Regions from separate parts of the Micromonospora sp. WMMD1102 genome, predicted to be linked through region 1. Evidence: riboswitches for the same ligand, from Rfam matches in the RefSeq annotation. Region 1 holds a riboswitch; each other region holds the start of a gene.
What was found. A riboswitch is a leader RNA that binds a small molecule or an ion and turns the genes downstream of it on or off. The one in region 1 is predicted to bind cyclic di-AMP.

Region 1 (3,202 bases):
GTAACAGGAGGCCAGCACCTCGGCCTCGTCGTACCCGCCGCCTTCCCAGACCGGGCCGACGGTGTGGATGACGTACCGGACGGGCGGGTCGAGGTCGAACGCGGGCGTCGCCACCGCCTCCCCGGGCGGGCAGGGGGCGATCGCCGCACCCGCCTCGGCCAGCCGGGGCCCGGCCGCCCGGTGGATGGCACCGTCCACACCGCCGCCACCCAGCAGCGACTCGTTGGCGGCGGTGACGATCGCGTCCACGTGCTGCCGGGTGATGTCGCCCCGGACGACCTCGATGACTGCCATCGGCCGATGATGCCAGCCCGCCGGCCGGCCCGCCGCGCGACGCGACGGGCACGCCGCCGACTGAACGCGGCCGCCCCGCCACCTGCACGGGCAGGTGGCGGGGCGGCCGGGTGTCGGGCCGAGGCTAGAGCATCGAGACGTGTACGTGGTCGGTGTGGTCGCTGGGACCGCTGTAGGAACTCCAGCCCTCGTCCGGGAACCAGATCTCCTTGTACCAGATCACGTAGAGGATGCCGAGCCGGTCGGCGTTGCGGATCAGGAACGCGGCCAGGTCGTTGCCGTACTTCATCTGGTCGTCGTTGGCGGCCCGGCTGAACCCGGAGCTGCGCAGCGACCAGTCGCAGGCCCGGCCCTTCGGGTGCTCGAACGGCCCGCCGGGCCGGAAGCAGCCGACGAACCGCTTGAAGCCCGCCCGGCGCACCTCGTTGTACATGTGCAGCGTCCGGGCCGTGATGCAGCCGCTGGTGGTCGGGTCCTTCTTGTTGCAGGGCAGCCCCGGGAAGCCGTCCGCCATCCCCGGCCCCGGCCGGGCGACCGGCGATGTGGCCGACACCAGACCCTTGTCGGGCCGCGAGTTGCCACCCACCAGGGAGAGCGCCTTCTTCGCGTCCGACTGCTGCTTCTTGATGATCTTCTCTTGGGCGGCCTGCTTGGCGACCTCCTCGTCGATCGCCTTCTTGGCCGCGCCGACCTCGTCCCGCGCCTGGTTGAGCGCCCGGAGCTTGCCGTTGTTGAACAGGTTCAGCTCGTTGAGCGCCGACATCCGCTGCATGAAGCCGCCATTGGAGGGGTCGGTCGAGTTGTTGGACAGCAGCATCGAGATGGCACTGAGCTTGCCGCTGCGGTAGGACTCGGCCGCGATCTCGCTTGCCTCCGGGGCGAGCGCCGCCAGCTTGGCCTCGGCGTCCTTCAGCTGCTTGCCGAGCGCCTGCTGCCGCCGCTGCGACTTGGTGCGCTCGGCCTTCGCCTCGGCGAGCCGCTTGCCGGCGCTGGCGAGGACGTCCCCGAGCAGCGGCGAGTCGGCTTCCTCCTGTGGGGCCGGCTTCGGCGCGGCCGACGCCTCGGACGGAACCGCGACCAGAGCTGCGGCGGTGAGCAGTGCCAGGGCAGTCGCCAGCCTTCGGCGTAGGGGTGCCCTCACATGTATCCCTTCCGTCGGCCGCCGACCGGGTTAGCTGACGGGTTCGGGATGGAAGTGGTCCCTACCGCTTTCGCGGATTCACCCCAGGGGAACGTGGGGCCCCGGCTCGCCGTGTGGCGATTAGGCGGCGATCAGCGCCGGCACCACACGGTATCCGGCTATGAACGGCAGACAGCATACCCGGTTTCACTTCCGGAATGGCAAGACCTGTTCCCGGCTAAAAGCGTTGCCAGGCAACGACTATCAGTAATCACGGCGCGTCGTACGCATCGAAGGGCATGCTTTGCCCGCCATTATCCACCAGCTGCTGTCGGCTATTCACCATCCGCATTGCCAACGGCCTGACGTGCGGAAACATGTCCAGGTTGGTCGGTGGGTGATTCTTCGACTACCGGCGGCGCCACGGCGTTGTGCCGAAGAGCACACCGGCGACCGCACCGGCGGAGAGCACACCGGCCGTCACCACGCCCCGGTGCTGGGACAGCCAGAGTTGCGGACTCCGGGTCCGGTACGGCGTGTCGAACTCCCCGTGCGCGCCCCGGTCCACCCCGTCACCGTCGTCCACCGGATGCCAGAGGTTCGCCCGGCGGTCCGGCGGGGCCGGCCGCGCCGTCTGCTGTCCGGAGTACCCGGTCCGGGCCAGATAGCGGTCGAGCAGGCCGGGCAGGCAGCGGTTGCCGATGATGGTGCCGACCGTCGACGCGCCCACCCAGTACTCCCGGCGGTCCGGCCGGTCGGCCGCGTGCACGATCGCCCGGGCCGCCAGTTCGGGCTGGTAGATCGGCGGTACGGGTCGGGCACGGTTGCGCAGCCGGGACAGCACCCAGTCGAACTGCGGGGTGTTCAGCGCCGGCAGGTGCACCATGGTGACCCGGACCGGGCTGCGGTCGTGCAGCAGTTCACAGCGGAGCGACTCGGTGAAGCCGACGATGGCGTGCTTCGCACCGCAGTACGCGGACTGTAGCGGGATCGACCGGTACGCCAGCGCCGATCCGACCTGCACGATCGTGCCGGCGCCCCGGGGCAGCATCCGGTCCAGCGCGGCCAGGGTGCCGTGGACGTACCCGAGATAGCAGACCTCGGTCACCCGCCGGAACTCCTCGGGTGCGATCTGGTGCAGCGGCGCGAAGACCGAGACGATGGCGTTGTTGACCCAGAGGTCGATCGGGCCGAGTTCGCCGGTCGCCCGATCCGCCGCCGCCGCCACCTGCCGGTGGTCCGCAACGTCCGTCTCGATCGGCAGCGGTACGCCGCCGGCCGCCCGGACGTCCTCGGCCGCCCCCCGCAGGCCGGCACCGCCCCTGGCCAGCAGGGCGATCCGCATCCCCCGCCGGGCCAGCAGCCGGGCCGTCGCCCGGCCCACCCCGGCACTCGCCCCGGTGATCACCGCCACCCGGGCCGCGGGTCGGCCGCGCACCCCTCGACCGCGCATCCCGCCCCCGTCCAGACCCGGTCCTGCCTGCCGCGCGGCGGCTACCCGAGGGGCGGCCCGGCAAACGGTCCGACACGGGCCAGGGCGATCCGGCGCGGTTCGGCACGGTCCGACACGGGCCGGCACGGGCCGGCACGGGCCAGCGCGGTTCGGCACGGGCCAGCGCGGTTCGGCACGGGCCAGCGCGGTTCGGCACGGGCCAGCGCGATCCGGCGCGGCCGGCACGGAGCGCGGGAGACCGGAGCAACCAGGCCGGACCACCCGTCCGGGTGAGGATGAAGCCGGGGCGCGCGGGTAACCGCGTCCGCGAAGGTGCGGCGGATTCCGCGAAGGTG
Region 2 (3,202 bases), 370 kb from region 1:
CCACATCCCGTACCGAGGCCACCACCTTGCCCTGCAACTGATCATCAAGGTACGAGATCCGCCTACCGTCTCTCAGGGTTGCCAGCGAGATCGGGCCACCCAGACCAGCATGCAGACCTCCGGCGACATCCGGCAGCACACGTACCGTGACGAAGGGTCGGTGTCCGATGTCGACGAGATAGCCGAGCTGATCTTTCATGACGTCGCGCGACCCGCGCCGGAGCGCGAATTCCGCGATGATGCAGGAAATCGTCACCGGCGGGTTCTGATCCAGAACCGCCGCCTGCCGGGCTGCCCGGTCCGCGACGAGATCCTCCACCCTCCCCACGTTCGCCGGGACTCCCGCGAACATCTCTCGCATATACGGCTCACGCTGTAGCGGAGCCGGGATCAACAGCGGTTCCCAGGACCGCAGCAGGATCGCGCGACGCACATTCTCGGCCCATGGGCGTAGCCACGGGCGCAGGTCTTCGTGTGCCGTCTTTGCCAGCCCTTGAATCTCGCTGTCGGTGCCGAACACCCCGTCAAGGCGCTGTGCCGTGCCTTCCTGCGGAATCAGCTTCCCTGCCTCGAAATACTGCACCGTGGACTTGGACACCCCGATTGCGACGGCGAGCCTGTCCTGAGACAGCTTCCGCTCTGTGCGCAACGCCCGGATGCGGGCCGGAAGCGACGCCGATTGGTCAAGCATTGTTATCACCCCGGCGGTCGGCAGATGCTGTCACCGTCATCAGGCGGCGGACCTGCTCATTCTGCGTTACCACGCCGTCACGGTCCAGCGCGAATACCAGCTCGGTTGACGGGATGGTCACACCATCGGAGCTCACCGATAGTTAGCGGCATCTTAAGTTTCCGGCCGGCACCGGAGATATTTGTCCGGATACATCCACCCGAAGCAGGAGAATCGTGAATTCAACTCTGGCAACGCCACGTATCCCCGGACAGCAACTGCCGGTAGGCTCGGCTCCGGTCTCCGCCGGGCGGCGCCCTCCGGCGCCTGCGGGGGCCGCCGCCTAATCGCCACGCGCGAGCCGGGGAACCACGTACCAGGGGTGCATCCGCGCCAGCGGTAGGGATCTTCCGTCCCGAACCCGTCAGCTAACCCGGTCGGCGGCTGACGGAAGGACACTGTCATATGCCGTTCCTGGCACCCACCCGACACGCTCCGGCGTCCGCGCGGAACGCCTCGGGACCGTCCGGGAAGCTCGCGGTCACCGCGGCGCTCACCCTGGGCATGGTCCTCGCGGCGCTCGGCGGCGCACCCGCCGCCGCGGCACCGGAGTACGCGACCCCCGGGGCGCTGGCCGCGGCTCCCGGCGGCGACGACATCGACGGAGGCACCGACAGCCTGCGCGAGCAGCTCCAGGCCGCCAGCAAGGGCTATCTGAACGCCAAGACCAAACTGGACAACTCCGTCAAGCGGCAGAAGGAACTGAACCAGCAGCTTGCCGCGCTGCGTACCGAGGTGGCGACCCGGAGCGAACGGGTCGCCGAGATGGGCAACATGGCGTACCGGACCGGTCGACTCGGGCAGGTCTCCGCGCTGCTCAACAGCGGCTCGCCGACCAGCCTGGTGGACCGGGCCGCCGCACTCGACACGATCTCGGCGAACGAGAGCCGGGAACTGCGCGGGCTGCGGGAGAGCCTGGACAAGGAAACCCAGGCCAAGGCCGCGCTCGACAAGGAGATCGGCGAGCAGCGCAAGCAGGTCGAGGTGATGGAGACCCGCAAGAAGCAGGCCGAACGGGCGCTCGCGGCGGCGAACAACAGCGGCGGCGCGGGCTCGGGGATCAGCGGCAGCGGCGGCGGCTCCGCCCGGCCGGCACCCCGCAACCCCGACGGCTCCTTCCCGGACGAGTCGTGCAGTCTCGACGACCCGACCACCAGCGGCTGCATCACCCCGCGCACCCTGCACGCGCTCAAGCAGGCCCAGGCCGCCGGCTTCACCCGGTTCGTCTCCTGCTTCCGCAGCGGTGGCAGCGGCGAGCACCCGAAGGGACAGGCCTGCGACTTCGCCGCCCAGAAGAACGGGTTCGGCGGAGTGGCGACCGGCGGCGACCGGACGTACGGCAACAACCTGGCGGCGTACTACGTGCGCAACGCCAACCGGCTCGGCGTGCTGTACGTGATCTGGTTCAAGCAGATCTGGCTGCCGAGCAGTGGCTGGAAGACGTACAACGGGGGCAACGGCGACCCGTCGAGCGACCACACCAACCACGTACACCTGTCGATGAACTGAGGATCGATCGCGTAACCTGTCGCGGACCGTCGGCACCGCCCGCCACCCCTGGGCAGTGCCGGCGGTCCGCTTTTCCGTCAGGCGGCGACCGCCGGGGTGCGTACCCCGGTCAGCAGCCGATCCGGCTCGAACCGAGCGCCACGTCGTCGAACCAGAGCGTGTCGGCACCCTCGCCGTAGCTCTCCCAGCCCAGCCGCAGGTCGGTGAGGTTCGGCCGCCAGTCGGCCCGGTTGTACCACTGCCCGTCGACGTCGTGCGTGGGCGTGCCGTCGGCGGTCAGCCCGGTCACCGCGGTGCCGTTGACCCAGGTGGAGAGCCGGCCCTGGGTGCCGTCGACCATGAACTCCAGGCAGGACCACTGGTTGACCGGCAACGGCATGCTCAGCGCCACGCCGTTCGGGCTCTGCTCCGGCAGGGTGGCGTCGTCCGAGGCACGGTTCCACTGCAACGCGCCGTTCTGCCCGCCCATCCGCAGGTCACGGTTGCCGTCGGCGGCGTCCCGCATGGCCAGGAAGGTCACGTGCGAGGTCGGCAGTGCGGTGGTGTGCCGTACCCAGAGCCGGGCGTAGCGCACCGCGCCGACCCCGCTCAGGTTGCGGGTGGAGCCGACGAAGACGTGGTTGCAGTAGCCGACCGCCCCGTTTATGCGTACCGAGCGGGTGCCCTGGTGCGCGACCGAGGTGTCGATGCTGGCGGTGCCGCTGCCCGAGCAGTCCGGATAGCTGACCGCCCAGTCGCCCGACGGCGTACTGCCGGTCTGGTTCTCGAAGCCGTCGCAGAGCACCGCCGTGCCGCAGCCGCTCGGCGGCTGGGTGGTCGGCGGCACGGTCGGCGGCGGGGTGATCGTCGGCGGGACGCTTGTCGGCGGGGTGGTCGGCGGTTGGCTGGTCGGCGGTGCGGTGCTCGGCGGGGTGGTCGGCTCGGCGCCGTTGCACAACTCGCCGTTCAGGGTGAACCCGCTCG
Region 3 (3,202 bases), 1.8 Mb from region 1:
GATCCGGCTCTGGCCCGGGATGAAGATCGGGCAGCTCTGCATCTTCCGGCTCTCGTCGCCGTCGGCCCACCCGTACGGATCGGCCGTCTACGGCTCGCGCTACCAGGGACAGCGCGGGCCGACTCCGAGCCGTTCCTGGCAGAACTGGCGCACCTGGCCCACCCGCTGAGGCACGGCGCCACCCCGTCGGCCGAACGGCAGAACCCCCGCCGCACCTGCGCGACGGGGGTTCTGCGTTGACTCGGTCGACTCGGAGACCGTCGACCCGGGGACCTCAACCCGGAGATTTCAGCCCGGTCTGCCGAAGCTGTGGATCTCGCCGTCGTCCATCCGCTTCATCTTGACCGGTTCGCCGGCCCGGGAGGCGTGCACGATCCAACCGTTGCCGACGAACATGCCGACGTGGCTGAGGTCGGCATAGTAGAAGACCAGGTCACCAGGGCGCAGCTCGGAGCGGCTGATCTGCTTCGTCTGTCCGCGCTGGGCGCGGGCGTTGTGCGGCAGCGAGACGCCACCCTTGGCCCAGGCGGCCAGGGTCAGGCCGGAGCAGTCGTACGAGCCGGGGCCTTCGGCACCCCACTTGTACGGCTTGCCGATCTGCGCGCACGCGAACTTGACCGCCTGGCCGGACGGGCCGCCGGGGTAGGTCGCCGGGCAGGGCGCGGGCCGCAGCGGGCCGGCGGAGCCGTTCCCGTACGCCTGGATCCGCAGCTTCTGTAGCCGCTCGACCTCGGCGTCGATCTCCTTCTTCTTCGCCGCCAGTTCCGCCTCGGTCTTGGTCAGCTGGGTGACCAGCCGGTCCAGCGGAGCCTTCTGGGCGGCGTACTTCTCCTTGAGGTCGACGACCTCCTGCACCTCGCGCTGCTGCTGGCGCGCGAACTGGTCGAGCACCGAGAGCTGGCCGACCAGCGCGGTCGGCGACTTCGAGGTGAGCAGGGCGTTGACCGCCGAGGCCTTGTCACCCTTGTACGCCTGCACGGCGAAGTCGCTCACCCGGTTCATCGCGGCGTCGATCTGCGACTGCAGCGGGGCGATCTTCTTCTGCAGGGTGGCGGCCTGCTTCTTCTTCGCCGCCAGGTCCTGCCGGGTGGCGTTGTGCTTCTCGACGACCGGCTCCAGCTTGCGCCAGGCGGTGTCGATCTGCTGCTCGATCTCGGCCACCGACGGCTCGGCCAGTGCCGGCGTCGTGCCGGTGAACAGCACGACGGCGCTGGCGAGGGCGGTGAGGGCGATGACGAGGATGGACCTTCGAGGGCGCGGTTTCGCGTTCCCGGCGTCGGCGGCTGCCGACGGGAGGGAGGGCGACCGCGGCGGGGCAGGGGAAGCCACCGGGGTCCGTACTCCTTCTTCCGTAGCCCGCCTACCGGGTTAGCTGACGGGTTCGGGCGGAAAGAGTGTCGCCCTACCGCAGAAGGCGCGGATTCACCCCAGGATGCTCGGGTCCCCGGTTCGCTCTGTGTGACGATTCGGCGGTGTCGAGACGTCGCCGCCCGGCTAGGCGGCCTGCCGTCGGCTCGACGGTCCCCAACCTTAGAGAAGGGTGTTATCCAAACGCAACCCCGTGATCTGAGTCGATTCGTTGTGTATCGGGGCGGTCACGGACGGCGCGAACCGACGCTCGGCGGAGTCGACCCACGAGGACCGGCTCGGACACGCTCGGTATAGGTGAAAGTTTTCTACATGGCGACGAGCTTGTTTGGCAGGTATTGACCGCAGCGGTGTCCCGGGTGGAGGGTGATCGGCAGGCCCACCCCGGCCCCTGGAGGTTCGATGCTTCCCACGACAACGCCGCTGAGCAGGAAAATCGCGATCGGCACCGCCCTGCTCGGCGCTGCGGCACTGCTGCCGGCCAGCCCCGCGCTCGCCGCGCCGCCGTCGACCGACACCCGGCAATCCGAGTACGCCGACACCCGGCAGTCCGAGTACGCCGCCGCGGCGACCCGGCGGCCTGGTACGGCGCGGTGGCCCGGTACGCCGGCAGCGACCGCGCGGACGCCGCCGCCGCCTTCGCTGACGAGGTGTACCGGACCCTCGCCGAGGGTGCCAGCCGGACCACCGACGACGGGCACCGGATCACCCTCCCCGGCCACCCCGGGATCGTCCCGCAGCGGCACTGGCTGGACCGGCTCGGCCTGCCCGGCCGACCCCGCCCGGACGGGCTGGAGTGCCCGCGCGACATCTCCTGCGAGTGGATCCCCGCCCCCTACCAGGCGTTCGGCGAGGGCGACTACGGCAACCACGACCTCTCCGACCGGCCCGCCCGGCAGAAGGTCGAGTACATCGTCATCCACGACACCGAGGGCAGCTACGACACCACGCTGCGGCTGGTCCAGGACCCGACCTACGTGAGCTGGCACTACACGCTCCGCTCCGCCGACGGGCACATCGCGCAGCACGTGAAGGGCAGGGACGTGGCCTGGCACGCCGGCAACTGGTACGTCAACGCCAAGGCGATCGGCCTGGAACACGAGGGCTTCGCCGCACAGGGCACCTGGTACACCGAGGCGATGTACCGGACCTCGGCCAAACTGGTCCGCTACCTCGCCGACCGGTACGACATCCCGCTCGACCGCGACCACGTCATCGGGCACGACAACGTCCCCGGGATCCTGCCGGCGAACGTGCGCGGCATGCACTGGGAACCCGGGCCGTACTGGGACTGGTCGCACTACTTCGACCTGCTCAGGGCGCCGTTCCGGGGCGTCGGCGCACCGGCCGCCGGACTGGTCACCATCGACCCGGACTTCGCCACCAACCGGCCGGCGTTCACCGGCTGCACGGCGGCCGGGGTGCCGTGCCCGGCGCGCGGGTCGTCGTCGGTGGTGCTGCGCACCGCACCGACCGCCGACGCGCCGCTGGTGAACGACCTCGGGCTGCGCCCGGACGGCACCCCGAACACGATGCACATCTCCGACCACGGGGCGCGGGCGTCGGCCGGACAGACGTACGCGCTCGCCGGCCGGCAGGGCGACTGGACCGCGATCTGGTATCTCGGGCAGAAGGCGTGGTTCCACAACCCGAGGTCGAAGCCGACCGCGAAGTGGACGGTGGGCCTGGTCGCGACGCCGAAGCCGGGCCGGGCGACGATTCCGGTGTACGGCCGGGCGTACCCGGAGGCGGACGCCTATCCGGCCGGCGTACCGGTGCAGCCGGTCACCCCGTTGCAGTACACCCTCGCCGCCGGGCAGCGGTACGCCGTCGG
Region 4 (3,202 bases), 3.5 Mb from region 1:
GATCCACAGTGAACCTGAGCTGGTCCAGGCCGCCGGTCGGACTCCGCCGGCCCTTGTCAAGGATCAGCGCCACGGGCACCATGTCAACGGTCCGCACGCCTGCCCAGGCTGCCGGAGCTTTCCGCCCCACCGGCCCGTACGCCGGTCGTCCCACCCTGTCTTTCGCCGATCCGATCTGTCGTCGATCCGATCTGTCGCCGAGGAGGCGCCGGTGCTCGAGGAGTTCATGGGCATTCCCGCCCACCCCTTCCTGGTCCATGCCGCAGTGGTCTTCGTGCCACTGCTCGCGCTGGCCGCGGTCGGGTACGCGTTCCTTCCGTTCGTCCGCCCGCACCTGCGCTGGGTGCTGGGGCTGCTCGCCGTCGCCACCCCGGTCGCGGCGCTGATGGCCAAGCTCTCCGGTGACCGATTCCTCGCCCGCCTGGAATCACGTAACCGGGTCAGCCCGGAGTACGTCCCCCGGCTGGCGGAGCACCAGGATCTCGGCACCAACACCCTGTACGCGACCATCGCGCTCGGGGTGCTGACCCTGGCCCTGGTCCTCCTCGTCAAGCCCCGCACCGCCGCCGTACGGCCCGCCGCCAGCGTCGAGGGGGACGGCACGGAGGGCGCGGCTGCCGGAGGTGCGCCGGCCGCCAAGGAGTCGCCGGTGCTCAGCCTGGTCTTCGGGGTGCTCTCCCTGGCGGCGGCCGGGATCACCCTGTACTTCGTGTTCCGTACCGGCGACACCGGCGCCCAGGCGGTGTGGCAGGGCCAGTGACCTCGTGAGGTGTAAGGAAGGGCCCCCTCCTATACAAAATGCGATAGGAGGGGGCCCTTCCTTACACCCGTTCGGGAGGTCGGGTCGGCTCAGGACGAGTAGCCCCGGGTGGCCGCCCAGTTCGCCAGGTCGATGGTGCTCATCCAGTAGTTGCTGTCCTCGCCCGGGATGGCCGGGTCGGCAATCTTCACCGTACGGCCGTCGTCGCGGTAGCCGACCACCGTCAGGTAGTGCCCGCCGGGGTAGCTGTGCCAACCGCCGTCCAGGTCGGTGGCCGAGCCGGCGATGTTCATCACCACGGCGTATCCGCTGGTGACGGCGTGCACGACGTCCGCCTGGAGCCGGTCCATCTGGGCCGGGGTGGCCGCGCCGCCGGGGATGGCCGTGGTGCGGTAGAAGTCGGTACCGATGATCTTGTTGAGTACCCGGGTGGTGTCCTGGGCCGAGTTCGTGCCGCTCGTCGTGGTGCCGAGGTCGGCGGCTACTGAGTCCTGGCTCGGCTGCTTGTCCCGGACGGTGAGCGCGATCCGGGTGGCGGCCGGGCCGCAGTACCAACCGTTGATCTGGGTCTGGAAATCGTAGTCCAGCAGCTTGGCCGCGGGCGGCGCCGGCCGCTTGCTCGGGGTGCTGGTCGGGGCCGCCTTGGCCGCCTTGCTGGCCGGCGCCGTGGTCGGTGCCTCGGTCGCCGGGGCGGTGGTCTGCGGCGCCGTCGTCCGCGGCGCGGTGGTGGCGGCCGCTCCGGCCTGACCCGCGGCGGGGGCGCCGACTTCGGCGACGGCGACGGTCGAGCCGGTCTCCGGGGCCTCCGGCGAGCCGGTCGAGGCCAGCACGACCCCGGTCGAGGCGGCGGCGGCGAGCACCGCGGCCGAGGCGAGCGCGAGCCGGTTCCGGCGGCCCGACATGGCGGTCCTGAACCGCCCGTTAATTGCGTGCTTCAACGTTGTCCTCCAGGGGAATGCGTGTCACCACTACCGGGGGACGGGATGGTGACGCGACGTTTCTTATCGCTGCCGGAATGTGCCGGAGAATCGCGCGGAATGGCACCGGAAAGGCGCGCGCCGATGAACCTGGCGAAGACGGACCGGCGATGCGCCCACGGGTGCGGAGCACCGCTGTCGGCGTACCGGTGGAATCAGCGCCACCACGATCCGTCGTCGCCGGCCTGCGGCGGTACCGGGACCCGCCGGCGAGCCGGCCGGCGCGCCCCGCGCATCGACGACCTCCGCGGCACAGCCCGCTATCGGATCAGGATCGGGTCCCGGCCGGGGACCGGGTGGTCCGGTACGGCGGTCGCGGCGGCCGGGAGTGGCGCCACGATGCAGCGAGGAAACTGGGGGGACGGGCCGGAGCCCGGGTGATGCGGCACGAAACAACTACTCCTTCCGACACCGCCTACCGGGTTAGCTGACGGATTCGGGCGGGAAGGCCGCCCTACCCCGGGCCGCAGCCCGAGGATTCACCCCAGATAACTGTGGGTCCCCGGCTCGTTACACAACGACTCAGCGGGTCCGCTCCGGTGTCACCAGGCGGTGACCAAGGGGCCGGTAGCGGACTTGCCGACATTACTGTCCGCGTTCGGCCGTTGCCAAGCCCAGTGAGCAGCGAAAACAGTGACCAGGACCGCGATTGGGGGCTCCGGCGGCCATCCGAGGGTCACGGACGGTGGAGCAGATAAACCGGCATGATCATGTACGGGTGAGGTATGACGGAAATGACCGGCTTAGCCCGGTCGTCTGGGCATGGGACGAGGACACCAGGAGGCTCCTTTCGATGACAACGGTGCACGAAGCGACCTACGACCTGCTCCGTTCCCTCGGCCTGACCACCCTGTTCGGCAACCCCGGTTCCACCGAGGAGCCATTTCTGAAGAACTTTCCGGCCGACTTCGCGTACGTGCTGGCCCTACAGGAGGCGTCGGCCGTCGCGATGGCGGACGGCTACGCCCAGTCCAGCGGCCGCCCGGTGCACGTCAACCTGCACACCGCGCCCGGCACCGGGAACGCGATGGGCAGCCTCGTCACCGCCTGGCACAACAAGACGCCCATGATCGTTACCGCCGGCCAGCAGACCCGGACGATGAGCCTCTCCGAGCCGATGCTGACCAACGTGCGCCCGACCCAGCTTCCCGAGCCGTACGTCAAGTGGAGTCACGAGCCGATGCGCGCCCAGGACATCCCGGAGGCGTTCATGCGGGCGCTGGCCACCGCGGTCCAGCCGCCGGCCGGGCCGGTCTACCTCTCCCTACCGCTGGACGACTGGGACGAACCGGCCAGCGGCACCGCCCAGGTACGCCGGGTGAGCACCCGGGTCGCACCCGATCCGGCGGAACTGGACCGCTTCGCCGAGATCCTGGCGGCCAGTCGGCAGCCCATGCTGGTGATCGGCGCCGGGGTCGACCGGGCCGGCGGCTGGGCCGAGGCGGTCGCCCTCGCCGAACGGAGC

Region 2: linked by a shared signal. The riboswitch ahead of O7626_RS24510 (hypothetical protein) and the one ahead of O7626_RS26175 (hypothetical protein) in region 1 are both predicted to bind cyclic di-AMP.
Region 3: linked by a shared signal. The riboswitch ahead of O7626_RS34865 (C40 family peptidase) and the one ahead of O7626_RS26175 (hypothetical protein) in region 1 are both predicted to bind cyclic di-AMP.
Region 4: linked by a shared signal. The riboswitch ahead of O7626_RS10320 (C39 family peptidase) and the one ahead of O7626_RS26175 (hypothetical protein) in region 1 are both predicted to bind cyclic di-AMP.

What each region holds. Positions count from the first base shown of each region.
Region 1 covers NZ_JARUBN010000001.1:5,844,961-5,848,162, forward strand. Annotated here, with positions in the region: gene O7626_RS26170 (O-acetyl-ADP-ribose deacetylase) at 1-294, opposite strand, end outside; gene O7626_RS26175 (hypothetical protein) at 419-1,435, opposite strand; cyclic di-AMP (ydaO/yuaA leader) riboswitch at 1,439-1,572, opposite strand; gene O7626_RS26180 (SDR family oxidoreductase) at 1,824-2,867, opposite strand.
Region 2 covers NZ_JARUBN010000001.1:5,474,527-5,477,728, forward strand. Annotated here, with positions in the region: gene O7626_RS24505 (helix-turn-helix transcriptional regulator) at 1-691, opposite strand, end outside; cyclic di-AMP (ydaO/yuaA leader) riboswitch at 1,001-1,129, shown strand; gene O7626_RS24510 (hypothetical protein) at 1,136-2,239, shown strand; gene O7626_RS24515 (cellulose-binding domain-containing protein) at 2,349-3,202, opposite strand, start outside.
Region 3 covers NZ_JARUBN010000001.1:7,679,885-7,683,086, reverse strand. Annotated here, with positions in the region: gene dcd (dCTP deaminase) at 1-169, shown strand, start outside; gene O7626_RS34865 (C40 family peptidase) at 289-1,329, opposite strand; cyclic di-AMP (ydaO/yuaA leader) riboswitch at 1,342-1,482, opposite strand; gene O7626_RS34860 (hypothetical protein) at 1,677-1,886, opposite strand; gene O7626_RS34855 (peptidoglycan recognition family protein) at 1,962-3,202, shown strand, end outside.
Region 4 covers NZ_JARUBN010000001.1:2,296,542-2,299,743, reverse strand. Annotated here, with positions in the region: gene O7626_RS10330 (GNAT family N-acetyltransferase) at 1-12, shown strand, start outside; gene O7626_RS10325 (DUF2231 domain-containing protein) at 212-760, shown strand; gene O7626_RS10320 (C39 family peptidase) at 850-1,662, opposite strand; cyclic di-AMP (ydaO/yuaA leader) riboswitch at 2,135-2,275, opposite strand; gene mdlC (benzoylformate decarboxylase) at 2,531-3,202, shown strand, end outside.